One region of the Lottiidibacillus patelloidae genome, then DNA from elsewhere that is predicted to be linked to it. Evidence: a T-box and tRNA genes for the amino acid it is inferred to sense, from the RefSeq annotation. Region 1 holds a T-box; the other holds one or more tRNA genes.
The links. The T-box of region 1 lies ahead of CIB95_RS08380 (glycine--tRNA ligase). A T-box ahead of a tRNA ligase gene usually reads a tRNA of that ligase, here a tRNA-Gly.
Positions count from the first base shown of each region.

Region 2: it has a tRNA-Gly gene. The T-box ahead of CIB95_RS08380 (glycine--tRNA ligase) is inferred to sense a tRNA for this amino acid. The anticodon was not compared.

Region 1 covers NZ_NPIA01000003.1:354,001-361,501, forward strand. Annotated here, with positions in the region: gene CIB95_RS08375 (AEC family transporter) at 114-1,058, shown strand; gene CIB95_RS08380 (glycine--tRNA ligase) at 1,095-2,477, opposite strand; T-box leader at 2,558-2,732, opposite strand; gene CIB95_RS08385 (zinc dependent phospholipase C family protein) at 2,890-3,804, shown strand; gene CIB95_RS08390 (MFS transporter) at 4,286-5,557, opposite strand; gene CIB95_RS08395 (glycerol-3-phosphate acyltransferase) at 5,638-6,216, opposite strand; gene fumC (class II fumarate hydratase) at 6,294-7,501, opposite strand, start outside.
Region 2 covers NZ_NPIA01000007.1:89,134-96,634, forward strand. Annotated here, with positions in the region: gene CIB95_RS12740 (hypothetical protein) at 1-475, shown strand, start outside; gene CIB95_RS12745 (pirin family protein) at 556-1,260, opposite strand; gene CIB95_RS12750 (DoxX family protein) at 1,276-1,677, opposite strand; gene CIB95_RS12755 (MarR family winged helix-turn-helix transcriptional regulator) at 1,802-2,245, opposite strand; gene tlp (small acid-soluble spore protein Tlp) at 2,376-3,167, opposite strand; gene CIB95_RS12765 (FbpB family small basic protein) at 3,221-3,346, opposite strand; gene CIB95_RS12770 (thermonuclease family protein) at 3,483-4,142, opposite strand; gene CIB95_RS12775 (peroxiredoxin family protein) at 4,144-4,755, opposite strand; gene CIB95_RS12780 (prolipoprotein diacylglyceryl transferase) at 4,768-5,439, opposite strand; gene CIB95_RS16095 (YuzL family protein) at 5,572-5,718, shown strand; rRNA gene rrf (5S ribosomal RNA) at 5,806-5,922, opposite strand; tRNA gene CIB95_RS12790 (tRNA-Ala) at 5,931-6,006, opposite strand; tRNA gene CIB95_RS12795 (tRNA-Leu) at 6,039-6,127, opposite strand; tRNA gene CIB95_RS12800 (tRNA-Gly) at 6,140-6,214, opposite strand; tRNA gene CIB95_RS12805 (tRNA-Leu) at 6,260-6,344, opposite strand; tRNA gene CIB95_RS12810 (tRNA-Thr) at 6,353-6,428, opposite strand; gene CIB95_RS12815 (M1 family metallopeptidase) at 6,574-7,501, opposite strand, start outside.

The sequences.
Region 1 (7,501 bases):
ATAGTTAATTGGTTAGAAAAGAAAAATCTCCTCTATTTTTTGTTAAATGTGTATAAATAGCCCTCACCGCTCTTGTCCTATTGCAATAGAATACATGGGAGGGATTTTTAATTATGATAAGTTTTTTTTCAATCTTTAACGAATTTTTTGTTTTATTTCTCATTGCTTTTATAGGATTCAGTGCAAAGTGGTTTGGAATATTTAATAAAAAAATTGATTTTGCTTTTACGCAAATCATATTATTTATTACATTACCTCTGTTAATCATACATTCACTCGACTATAAAATTAGCTTGTATATCTTCAAAGATTTTTTATGGTTAATCTTATTGTCAGTTTTCATATTATCTATAGCAGTAATAATTGCACATTTTTTAGTCAAACCTATAAAACTGTCTAGTTCTAGAAGTGGTGTTTTTCAAGCGTTGATGATATTTGGAAACCAAGGGTTTATTGGATTCGCACTTTGTTTTCTTTTATTTAAAGAACAGGGCATTGCCTACGCCACTATATTTAATTTATTCTTTTTAATATTGATTTGGACATATGGCGTCTATTTAGTTGCCCGAGATAAAGTTAAACTTCCATTATGGAAGCTCCTGTTTAATCCAGGCTTAATCGCTACCTTAATCGGCCTTATTCTTATTACGACTCCATTAACACTTCCATACACGATATCTAAATCATTTCAACTGATTGGATTGTGTACTATTCCACTATCAATGCTGTTCATTGGAAGTTTGCTTGGAAATATTAAAAAGTCAGACTTATATTGCTATTTAAGATATTATCCGCTTTGGTTGCTTGCTTTTATGAAATTATTACTATTACCATTACTCTTATTCCCATTTTTATTACTACACATCTCATATGAAGTTATAATGGTCGCAATTATATTAACAGCAACACCATCAGCACCAACAATTGCATTGTATGCAAAATCATTTAAAGCGGATTATCGTTTAGCAACGGTAGGCGTATTTATTACAACACTTCTTGCTTGCTTAACAATTCCATTCCTGTTTTGGCTAGCATCATATTTGTTTTGTATATTCTAAAAAAGTACAGAGCTTTCACTCTGTACTTTTTTCATATTAAAATGAAGTTTTCTCTTCTAAGAAGCTCTTTAAATTTGAAATTGCCATCCTTTTTTGTTCCATCGTGTCACGGTCACGAACTGTAACCATACCATCTTCTTTAGAGTCAAAGTCATACGTAATACAATAAGGTGTTCCAATTTCGTCATGACGGCGGTAACGTTTACCGATTGAACCAGCATCATCATAATCAACCATAAAATGTTTAGCTAACTCTGCAAAGACATCTCCAGCCTCTTCTGAGAGTTTTTTAGATAGCGGGAATATCGCTGCTTTATAAGGTGCTAACGCTGGGTGGAAACGCATCACAGTTCTACTAGAACCATCTTCTAACTCTTCTACTTCGAATGCATCAATTAAGTAAGCAAGTGTTACTCTGTCAGCTCCTAATGATGGTTCGATACAATAAGGTACATAACGTTCATTAGCTTGTTGATCAAAGTATTCAAAGTCATCTCCAGAATGCTCCATATGGCGTTTTAAATCGAAGTCAGTTCTGGAAGCAATACCCCAAAGTTCTCCCCAACCAAACGGGAATTTATATTCAAAATCAATAGTCGCATTACTGTAATGAGAAAGCTCATCAGCATCATGTTCGCGAAGTCTTAAGTTATCTTCTTTCATTCCAAGATTAAGTAGCCAATCTTTCGCAAAATCTTTCCAATATTCATACCACTTCAACTCTTCACCAGGTTTACAGAAAAATTCAAGTTCCATTTGCTCGAATTCACGAGTACGGAATGTGAAATTTCCTGGAGTTATCTCGTTACGGAAGCTTTTACCTACCTGAGCAATACCAAATGGAACCTTTTTACGCATTGTGCGTTGAACATTTTTAAAGTTAACGAATATTCCTTGTGCTGTTTCCGGACGAAGGTATATTTCATTCGTACTTGATTCAGTAACCCCTTGATGCGTTTTAAACATTAAGTTAAATTGACGAACTCCTGTAAAATCTTTACTACCACATTCAGTACATGCAATATCATGCTCTTTTATTAACTCTTCCATCTTTTCAAATGGAAGTCCATCAACAATCATTTCAATTCCTTTTTCATCTAAAGCATCTTCGATAAGCTTGTCAGCACGGTGTCGAGCTTTACAAGATTTACAATCAATCATAGGATCATTGAAGTTCCCTAAGTGACCTGAAGCTTCCCAAGTTTTAGGATTCATTAAGATAGCTGCATCTAAACCAACATTGTATGGAGACTCTTGAACAAACTTTCTCCACCATGCTTTCTTAACATTATTTTTAAGTTCAGTTCCTAATGGACCATAATCCCAAGTATTTGCAAGTCCACCGTATATTTCAGAGCCAGGAAAAACAAACCCTCTATGTTTAGCATGCGAAACAATTTCTTCCATCGATTTTGTCATTACATTCTCTCCTTCATCGTTTCATATTGACCTAAGTAAATAGAAAAAACTAAAAAACTCCCATCCTTAGGCTTTATTAGCCTAGGGACGAGAGTAACCCGCGGTTCCACCCTAGTTGGTATTTAAAGAAATACCCACTTTATCAGAATAACTCGAGATTGCCGTTTCACTGAACTGTTTTACTAGGCTTACACCATCCCTAGTTCGCTTGGAAAACAATTATTTCAGCTACTATAAATCCTTCATCGTTAATTATTTAAATTTTAAAGTCATATTACCAACAAACGAACTGTAAGTCAATCATGTTATTATATAAATAGTATATGAGGTATCTTATAAATTGTTTATAAGTTACGAAATAAGCATAAAAAAGTTATAATAAACCATATGCAATTAAGAGAGGTTGGTTATTATGCCTAATGTATGGACCCATATTTTATATGGCGAAAAGATGTTGAAAGAAGCTAATACAACATTGGAAACAGAAGAAATGCAACTTTTCAAACTAGGAACTCAAGGACCAGATCCATTTTTTTATCACAACTATTTACCTTGGAAAAGTACACCTGTCGCTGAAGTTGGTTTGAAGCTGCATTATGAACATTGTGGACCCGTTCTATTAGATTTAATTAAAGGTGCAAAAATATTAAATGATAATAAAGTAAAAGCCTATGTTTTAGGCTTTGTCACTCATCATTTACTAGATAGAAACACGCATCCTTATATACATTATAAAGCTGGTTACAAAGGGAACGACCATCAAAAATTAGAAATTATTATTGATACAATTTTAATGAAAGAACATCGTAATATTGAAACTTGGAAGACGCCAGTTTATAAAGAGATTGATGTTGGAAAGTACTTATATTTACCTATTGTAAACTTATTAGAGGAAGTTATTCAAAAATATTTCACTGACACTGCAATTAAAATGCCTAACAATTATGTTGCAGATTCATATAAACATATGAAACAAGCTTTAAAAGTATTATTTGACCCATACGGTTTAAAAACGAAACTTTTAAAAGAAAAAGTTTCTTCTTTCACTTACCAAAAAGAATTTATTGAGAAAGATTACTTAAACAAAGAAAAGAAAGTTTGGTATCACCCAGCAATTAAAGACGAGGAAAGCACAGAATCTTTTTACGAGCTTTTTGAAAAAGCTGAAATAGAAGGGAAACTTTTATTTCCTGCAATTCTTTCTTTTTGGGAAGATGATAAAAATTCATATAATGATATTGAAAAGTTACTTGCAAACATATCCTATGATACTGGAAAAGATGCATCCTTAGATATTAAAAATAAATTCTCTGACTGTATCTTATAAGAAAAGCGAGGCGAACGCTCAGCGACGTAAAACCTGGAGCACTTTGTTTGAGATAAAGGAATCACAACGAGCACAGCGAGTTGATGATGACTTATCGTAAATAAAAAGTGTGAAGGTTACTAGTCGCTGTGAGCCGCAGCTGGATCAATAAAGAAAAGCGAGGCGAACGCTCAGCAGCGTAAAAAAAGCCTAGGATAAAACTAAAAGAGTTCATGCAAAAGAAGAACTTTAAAACTGGATAATATAATAGTAAATGTGGCGAAGTCAAAATGCGGAGACTCCTACGGGAAAGCCCGTGTTCGAAAGCGGTGTTTGCTTTCATTGGAGGCTGAGGCCAGGCCCGTGGAAAGCGATGGATTTTGACGGAGCATAATTATATTTTCTTATTAGTAAAAAGAATAACCGAACTCATTTAGATCGTAAATCTGAATGAGTTCGGTTATTTCTAATTTTATAACATTTTTGTCGCAGCATTATCTTTTTAATTACTATTCATAGCTTCTTCTTTACCTTTTTCGATATCTACTTTACTTAATATAAAGATTCCTGCTAGGAAAAAGACAACTAACAATAAAATACCTAATCGGTTTGAGCCTGTTAAATAACCTACATAAGCTAAGGCTGCTGGACCAAAGACAGCAGAAAACTTTGCTGAGATACCGTAAAAGCCGAAAAATTCCGCTCGTTTGTTTTTTGGAGTCATACTACCAAAAATAGAGCGAGATATAGCTTGTGCTCCACCTTGTACTAACCCTACGCAAATCGCTAAAATATAAAAATGAATTGCAGAAGTCATAAAATAGCCAAGAATAACGATGAAAACATACATCCATAAAGCAATATATAATGCTCTTTTCGGTTTAATTTTTTGTGCTAGCCAACCAAAGAAAAATGCACAAGGTATACCTACAAATTGTGTAATTAATAGCGCTTGTATTAACTCATTAGTACCAATACCAATCTCAGCACCATATATAGTTGCCATTTTAATAATGGTCGAAATACCATCATTAAAGAGCCAAAAAGCAATTAAAAAGATTAAAACTTGTTTATATTGTTTAATATCTTTAAATGTTGTAGCTACTCGCTTAAACCCTATAGAAATGTAACTTCCATTCATTTTCTCAACTACATTTTTACGTTCTTTAACATTTTTAAACATTGGAATAGAAAATACAAACCACCAAATCCCAACAGTAACGAAAGAAATTTGCGTTGCAACTGTTCCATTTGGTATATTAAACCATTCATATTTCATAATCATTGCTAAGTTAATAGCTAGTAGTATTCCACCACCGATATATCCAAACGCATAACCTCTTGCGGAAATACGATCGATTTCATTGTTATTTGCAATATCCGGTAAAAACGCGTCATAGAATGAATTTCCACCAGAGAATCCTATTGTCCCAATAATGACAATGAGTGAGGCAAATAAATAGTCACCTTCTCCAACGAATGCAAGTAACACACTTGCAATCATACCCATGTAGGCGAAGAATCTTAAAAATTTCATTTTAGAACTAGAATAATCTGCTATTGCCCCTAAAATTGGTGCTAAGAAAACGATTAAAAGCGCGGCAATTGATTGTGTATAACCCCAATATTGTGTTGCAACACCCTTATCTAAACCTGAACCAGCAACGTTTGCATAATAAATCGGGAGAACAGCCGCCATAATTGTAGTAACAAAAGCAGAATTCGCCCAATCGTACATTGTCCAGCTCCATATTTCTTTCCGTTTCGGATTCATATATAATCCCCCATTCTACTTCTATTTATAGAATAGCATATTTCTTATAAAAAACATTAAAATATTTTTATTTTTCAGACTTATTTTCTACTGCTATTAGCAGCAAATTTCTCAATAATATTTGTTCTACTTGCCCATAACAGAAGAATAACCGTTACTGTAATTAATAAAGGAACAGCAGTTGTTTCGTATGTTGCGAAGTACAAAATTGGCAGCAGAGAAAATGCACCCAAAACAGCAATTGTTGCACTCCTCGAAAGTAATGCTAATAAGACGAAAGCAGCTAGGAAATACAGAAAGGAAATGAAATCAAAAATTAAAAATGACCCGATAAATGTAGCAATTCCTTTTCCACCATGAAATTTTAAAAAGATAGGAAATAAGTGACCAACTAATACAGCTAGGAGAACAACCGCTTGTACCTCTATAGATAAACCTAGTCCTTTTGCAATAAATATTGCAACTAAGCCTTTTAACCCATCTCCTATAGCTGTAATAAAAAATGCTTTTTTACCAAATAAAGTACCTGCATTACGTGCACCAACATTTTTACTGCCCATCTCTCTAATGTCTTTACCTGCAAATATTTTTGATACTAAATAGCCGGACATAATTGAACCTAATAAATAACTAAAAATAATTACGATCATAATTTCCATATTATACACCTCAAATAAAGTATACGAAGAAATAGTTTAAAAAACTACAAAAATAAGCCGCTTCATTTAAAAAGCGGCTATTCTTGAGGGTTTATCATATTTTTAGGTTGCATTATTTGATCAAATTGCTCCTCCTTTAAATATTTCTTTTTTAATGTTGCTTCTTTTAAAGATATGTTATTTTCAAAAGCATACTTTGCAACCTCGGCCGCCTTTTCATAACCAATATAAGGGTTCAATGCCGTTACTAGCATTAAAGAACTATCAACGTAATCTTTGATTGTTTTTTCATTCGCGGTTATTCCATTTAAACATCTTGTCGTAAAATTCGTTATTCCATCAGCTAATATACGACTAGACTGCAAGAAATTATAAATTATTACTGGCTTAAATACATTTAATTCAAAGTTTCCTTGACTAGCTGCAAACCCAATCGTTGCATCGTTCCCCATTATTTGTACTGCAATCATCGTTAGTGCTTCACTTTGCGTAGGGTTCACTTTTCCCGGCATAATTGAGCTTCCAGGTTCATTGGCAGGAATTGAAATTTCACCAATTCCACATCTTGGTCCGCTAGCTAACCACCGAACGTCATTTGCAATTTTCATAGCATCCGCTGCTAGTGCTTTTAATGCGCCATGGCAATAAACGATTTCGTTATGACTAGTCAAAGCTTGAAACTTATTTTCAGATGCTTTGAATGGTAACCCTGTGATTCGTGATATTTCTTTCACCATAAATAAATCAAAATACGGATGCGTATTTACCCCTGTACCAACTGCGGTACCACCAATTGCAAGTTCCATTAAAGGCTCAATAGAATCCAGTATCATTTTTTCACATTTTTCAACCATTCGATGCCAGCCGCTCACCTCTTGCCCTAAAGTTAATGGAGTAGCATCTTGTAAGTGGGTTCTACCTATTTTTACAACGCTACTAAATTCATTACTTTTTTCCTGCAACGTACTTTTCATAATCTCTATAGATGGAAGTAATTTTGTCTTTAAGCTTAATACTGCTGCGATATGCATTGCTGTTGGAAATGTATCGTTTGAACTTTGCCCATAGTTAACATCATCATTAGGGTGAACAGTTATATTTTCTATACCAGCTTCTTTCAGTAATTCGTTTGCTCGATTTGCTATTACTTCATTTACATTCATATGTGTTTGCGTTCCACTACCAGTTTGCCATACCTTTAATGGAAAATGGGCATTCCATTTACCTGCACTAATCTCATCACAAACTGTCATAATTGCTTTTGCCTTCTTTTTATCTATCTTTT
Region 2 (7,501 bases), on a different contig from region 1:
CTTTCAAACCGTTAGAAAAAACATTTCCCTGAAAGAGTTATTTCAAGGTAAGGTCGACTTACTTTATGCTGCACTTCTAGCAATTAATGAATATTGGAGAATACCATACTTAAAATCGAAAATTGATATACAATCTTTATTTCTACAATTTCATGATATCTCAGATATATATGGACATATCCTAAAACATATTTATATAAGTGATGATACATGGAAGCACTTAGTCTGGCAAAAACATAAACAAAAGGAAGATGAGCTCTATACACATGACGGAACAGGTAAAATGCTTTTAAGATGTTACTTAAATCAAAAGCGAATTGAACTATGGATCAATAATATATCTCTATATCAGACCTATGAATCAAGTAATAAAGCGAAACGGATGTATGAAAGAATACTAAAGTTAGATGTGGACCATGCATTACATTATATCGATATTACGTTTACATCTGATGAAAATGAAAAAGATCAATAATAACTATCTCTCGTAGCTGAAAAATCACCATGCTAAAGATAAAACTGCACCCACAATAATTTGGAGTGCAGTTCGCAGCTTTATGGTAAATCGATAAGCATAAATCGTGATTTATCTAACCCTTTAATTTTTAGTTTTGAAGTTTCAGTAATTCTAGCATCGTCTCTTTTACTTATTTGAGTTTCTTCGTTTAGTAATAGCTTCCCCTCAATTACAAAGATATAAGTGCGTCTCCCTTGTAATTGTTCAAATGAAAGCTCCTTCTCTTCCTCTAAATCGGACAAGTAAATCGTTAAATCTTGATGGATCTTTGCAATTTCATTACCTGTTGTATTCTTTGATACTACTGGTAATAAATTATTCTTTAACTTATTTATATCAAATGACGTTTTCTCATATGAAGGTGGAAGTCCTTCTTTTTCAGGTAAAAACCATAATTGTAACAAGTTTACATCTTCATCGAGTGAAGGGTTTACTTCAGAATGGATAATCCCTGTTCCAGCTGACATTCGTTGAACACCACCGAATGTTGTTGTAGCTGTAGTTCCAGTACTATCTTCATGTTTTAAAAATCCATCTAAAACAATTGAAACTATTTCCATTTCCCTATGTGGATGTGAGCCAAAGCCTTTTTGAGGTGCAATGATGTCATCATTTAACACTCTCAATGGGCCGAATTGCATGTTATTAGGGTCATAGTAATCAGCAAATGAAAAGCTGAAATTCGTTTTTAACCAACCATGGTCATTTGAATAACGTTCTTCTGCTTTGCGAATTTTTATCATTAATTTCTCATCTCCTTAACCGAATATTAGTGTATTAAGCGAGTAGTTACCTGCTCCAATTAATGCAATACCAATTACTGTACCTATAATTACCAAATTATATTCATATCCATTTTCTGTTACCCATAATCCATTTGTACCGTGAACCTTAATTATAGCTACAGCCATTGTACCAGCTATTAGAACTGCTGCTACTGGCATGAATAGTCCTGCCGCAAACAAAGCCCCACCTATAAGTTCTGCTAGTCCAGCTAAAATAGCCATCATAACCCCAGGCTTTATTCCGATTGATTCAAAGAATCCTCCTGTCCCTTTAACACCATGACCACCGAACATCCCAAATAATTTCTGTGCACCATGTCCTATAAATAGTAGCCCTATTAGTAATCTTATTAATAATAAACCAATATCCATCATTTTTTATTATCTCCCTTACATTTATTGTTTCGAATTCGAGATATTATTCCAAAGGTTATCTCAAATTCGAGATATATAAATGTATATATCTCGAAACTGAGATTTATGACATAAAGCAATTTCATTATGATAATGAATCTGCATATAAGCCTAACTTTTTCATTAATGAGATAGCATCATTTTTTTCTTGTATATTTAAACCAGCGAAAATCTCATTAAGTCGAATTTGATGTTTAGGAAAGATATCATCTAATAAAGCTCTTCCTTGGTCGGATATAGTCGCATACGTAATTCTTCTGTCTTTAGGACATGGTTTGCGTAGCAAGTATCCTTTTTCTTCAAGCTTATCAACAACATAAGTAATAGTTCCACTAGCTAATAAGATTCTTTGCCCAATTTGTTGCAGGGGTTGATCACCTTTATGGTATAGAAGTTCTAATACGGCAAATTCTGTTGTGTTTAAGCCATATTTTTTTATATCTTCTTTGACTAAGTCTGTAATCGTGCGATGTGCCTTGGATAAGGTTACGAAAAGTTTTAAAGTAACTTCGTTTTCTAATCTATCCATCAAACCAAACCTCTCAAAAATATTATCTCGAATTCAAAGTAATTATAAATTGCAAATTAGAATTTGTCAAAGATTTATTCTCACATTACAATTTCAAAGAAAAGATCAGGCGTTTTGCCTGACCTTTTCTTTAATCATTTTGACGATTGTAATTAGCTTCATCTTTTACTTCAGAACGAAATCCATCTAACGCTTCACGGCGGCGATCATTTTTTTCTTCAATTTGCTGACGCTCATGTTCACTCATATCAATCTCTGGGTTGCGTAACGTATCTTCAGCTTGTTCCATATTTTCGATAGTATGTTCTATCATATCTTGGATCTTTTCAACGTTATCGCTACGATCATCAGGCTTTGCTGGAGTTTGTCTATTATTTGCCAATGTATTGCCTCCTTCTAAATTGCTATTTCCTACAATTGTATTTTGTTTCAGACCTGCTGATTTCATACTGTTAAATCGATATATTAATTCGTTTTGAAAAAGCTTTTCGTTTACTTCTATTAGGTCGGCCTTTAATACACCAGAATATCCATTGGTTTTCATTAATTCCATACACCCATTTGCAGCAGATATGCAGTAATTTACTCCAAGTATGTAATCTGACAAGACCTCATTTTTCACTTTATTTTTATACTCTTTCGTTTTTTCTAAAAAAGTAACTATTGTTTGAAATAATCTAAATGTCACTTCATTAATGTTAACCGATTCTCCTCGTAACGATTTTGTCAATATATCGTTGTCTTCGTCACAACAAGTAAAACATTGTTTAATTTCACTTTCTAAAGAAATGTTAATGTCAGATAAGCGAAACGATTCGTTAATTAACCTCATCCCCAGACCAGCAATAATGGCTGTTGATGATCCCCCCCAAGGATTACCGTATGAGCCTATAAGTGAATATATATCCTCGCCAATCCTCATTAGTAACACCTCTATTAAATAGTCAAAAGAAAAAAGCAAGGAAGACCTTGCTTTTAGTTACCCATTCTTCTTTCTAACCTTTTTTCTAAGCGGTCTTCTATTCTTTCCAATGCTTCACTATCCTTTAATAACGCCCTTTTGTTTTCTAATACTAATTCCTTAAAGCTTCTTTTGTTCATATTTCTCAAAATAATCCCTCCTTGATAATAATATATTTAATAAAGTTTTCCCTAAATTCCCAAATTCTAAACAAGTTTTTAGAATATTAGAATGATTTTTTGCAAATAAAAAAAGATGCTTCACTTTCAGCACCTTTTATCGTTTTGATTTTCGGAAACCAGCTTTTTCAGCTTTATCTTCTGAGCAAAACATCTCTTCTGCAATCGTTTGTTTGTAATATGCCCCACTCGGAAGGTGATAAATTTTGTCACCTTTCGAATTAATATTTCCTTTAATATTACAGTCAATAGTAGATTCTTCAACATCGTCAAGATCATCGTAATTTTCAATGCTCCAAATTCCAACATTTTGCTTTCGTGCTTCGTTTTGGATAGCATAAAATTGATCGACATATTTAGTGTTAGGTTCGTAAATGTAAGCAACTCTTGCTAACCCTTCTGCAAGAAGAAGTTCATTAACCATTTCTCCACTTTCCGTGTAAACATAAGCCAATAACCTTCCATATTTGTCTCGTTCAGATATACCAAGCTCGATTCTCACCTTTTTACCTTCTAGTAATTCTTTTACAAAAGTACTCGCCTCTGGACCAAATGGTTGTACAGGCTTTGACGGATGAACTGTTTCAGGTGTATCGATTAACAATAGTCTTATTGTTTCTTCTTTATTATTTATAATGACCTTTATCGTATCACCGTCAACAACTTTCGTAACCTCATATAAATAATCCCCATCACTAGTGCAACCCATTAGCAAGGTTATTAATATGGAAAAGAAAAGCAGTATAAGTTTTTTCATATTAATTATCCATTTGCTTAATATATTTTACCATCATTTCTTCATTCATAGCACCTAAGGCGATGTTAGTAATAACCCCATCATTATTAATAAACCAAGTCGAGGGAATTTGTAATACTCGGTAAGTAACACCAACTTCATTATGGATATCTAAAAGAATTGGGAATGTTAAACCTAGTTCTTCTTTAAACTCTTCTATACTTGAAACTGTGTCTTGGGAGGTCATATTTACAGCCAATATCTCCACACCTTGATTTGCATATTTTTCATAAAATCGTTGCATATCCGGCATCTCCGCGCGACAAGGCGGACACCATGTTGCCCACATGTTTAAGATTACTTTTTTTCCTTGATAATCAGACAAAGAAACTGTTTCTCCTTCTAAATTTTCTATTGTGAAATCAGGTGCTTTGTTCCCTATCTTAATACCTACTTCTAACTTATCACTATTTTCCTTCGCTGTATTTTTATTTTCATCTGGATTAGTGGATTGTTCATCTTCGTGAGCTCCGTTTGCACCATTTTGAGAAGAATCCTCTTTTGTAACATAATCCATTATCCCCCATATCACTAACCCTGATAAAATAATTCCTGCAATTATATTTCTCCACATAAATAAATCCCCCTAATTATTACTTGTTCGTTTTATTAATAGTATGATTAAGATAACAATTGAAACTGTAATGTATATTACTTGTTGCGTTGAAAATGGACCAATAAATGGTAATGATGAATTCAAAAAGTATTCTAACACAATTTGTGCGATACTCCACCATATGATTATTTCTAGTAAGATTACTTTTTTTAATGGAAACGAATTTTTGATTATTAATAATATAAAAGATAGTGCTACAAAAAGTCCTATAATATGAACTAATCGAACCTCGGCATAAATGATTGCTGAAAAAACATTAAAAAATAGGAAAAATGATATCACTCCAGTCAAAGCTGTATCAATAAAGTAAGCAACGGCAATAGCTTTCTTCTTGGCATAATAAAATAATATGGCAATAAAAGACAGGATTGCTAACATTGTCCCAATTGATCCACCATTAAAGAAAAGTAGTGCCAATGGATTTTCTAACGTTCGGATAGGATAGATAATGATGTATGATAACTTCCAAACAATAATACTAATAATAAAAGCATTGGACAAACTCTCCAAAATTTCTTTTGCTGAACTGACATTTTTCAATCTGTATTTCGCAACTAAATAAGAAAACATCATAGATAGAGCAATAATAACTAAGCTTATTTTAATGATAAAAGGTCCCAATTGATATACAGGTTGCAGCACGATATTCTCCTCACAATAATTTATTATTATGTTTATCATACCAAATGCAATCAATATTAAATATATAATTGCTTATTACATGACGTTAAAAATAAAAGGCTGGGAACAATATTATTATGGGAGGTGAAAGCTATGGGTAAAACAAAAAGAAATCCTTCTCCAGAAGGGGTAGGTGCCGCAAGTGTTCAAGGTAAAAAAACACGTGGATTTACTGCAGAATATCAAAGTGGCTATCAAGGTCAAGGTAGGAGTTCTAACCAACAATATAAGAAGAAATAATAATAATGGCTTTACCTTGATAGGTAAAGCCTATTTTTGATAAATATGAAAAAGCTAGAATAACATAAAGTTATCCTAGCTTAGTAAGCCTGGCAACGTCCTACTCTCACAGGGGGACAGCCCCCAACTACCATCGGCGCAGAAGAGCTTAACTTCCGTGTTCGGTATGGGAACGGGTGTGGCCTCTTCGCCATCATTACCAGACATTAAATTGGTGGAGCCTAGCGGGATCGAACCGCTGACCTCCTGCGTGCAAGGCAGGCGCTCTCCCAGCTGAGCTAAGGCCCCGAAAGATATATAATTTGTGAATTTTTTTAAAATGGTGCCGAGGGCCGGACTTGAACCGGCACGGTAGTCACCTACCGCAGGATTTTAAGTCCTGTGTGTCTGCCAATTCCACCACCCCGGCAAAAGTAAATCTTGGAGCGGAAGACGAGGTTCGAACTCGCGACCCCCACCTTGGCAAGGTGGTGTTCTACCACTGAACTACTTCCGCTTAATTAGGACTTTATTTCAATATAAAATTATTGTGTATTATATATGGTGCGGGTGGAGGGACTTGAACCCCCACGCCATACGGCACTAGATCCTAAGTCTAGCGCGTCTGCCAATTCCGCCACACCCGCATATATAATGGTGCCGGCAAGAGGACTTGAACCCCCGACCTACTGATTACAAGTCAGTTGCTCTACCAACTGAGCTACACCGGCAAGTTTTGTTCGTCGCATCATGTCGACTACTAAAATTTATCATGATTTTTAGAAACGCGCAATACCTTTTTTAAAAATATTTTCAGTGTATATTTTCCAATAAGAAAAACCTCTACCACAACTATGATGGCGAGGCTTTAGCTTCTTAATTTCCCAATGTTTTTACTACTTCATTTTCTAACCATGAATCAAAGAATTCACGCACTTGTGGTCCTACAACTTCTTCAAACACGCTTATTAAATCTTCCCTTGATGCGTTTTTATACGAATACCTCTCTACATACAATTTTAATGCCTCATTCATTTTTTCTTCACCTATAGTTTGATCTAAATGATAAAACATTTGGCTTCCAAAATAGTAAATAGAAAGGATATAAGTTTGCCACTCAGCAAAATCTTTTGCAGGAAGTTTAATGAGTTGTCCTTCTTCTTTGAAGTTTTCAATTTCTTTTGATAGATATTTTGTTTGACTATTTAATGTTTTCTCACCAACGATTGGATAATGCTTTAATAAAAAATTCAACGTTGAGTAATTTGTTAAACTTTCATCTAACCAAGGTTCTTCAATCGCATTATTTCCTACAAGAGCATACCACCACTGATGTGCAGTTTCATGAGCAATAACAGTATAGCCGTAAGTTAATTCCTTCTCAAATGCTTGACTTTGCACAAATACGAGGCCTGGATATTCCATTCCACCAAAAAAGCCACCTGTTGCTATTACATCAAATTCTTTATATGGATATTTCCCATAGCGTTCACTAAAATATTGTAACGATTTTTCTGTTGCTTCTAAATACTTTTGCATCGCCTCTTTTGTTTGATTTCGATACCAAACATTAACAACAACATCATCGACCTTTGATTGCAATAATTTGTAGGAATCATCCATAATTACCATAGCAAAGTCTCTTACGTTTTCAGCAACTACATGATATGATCCAAAAGTTTGATTACTTACTGTAACTATTCTTGACTCGTAGTCATATCCAGAAGTAGCAATTTGATAATTAGTCGGCAGTTTAATTGTCATATCATAGGAGGCAATATCACTAAAGAGAGGATCTCCAATT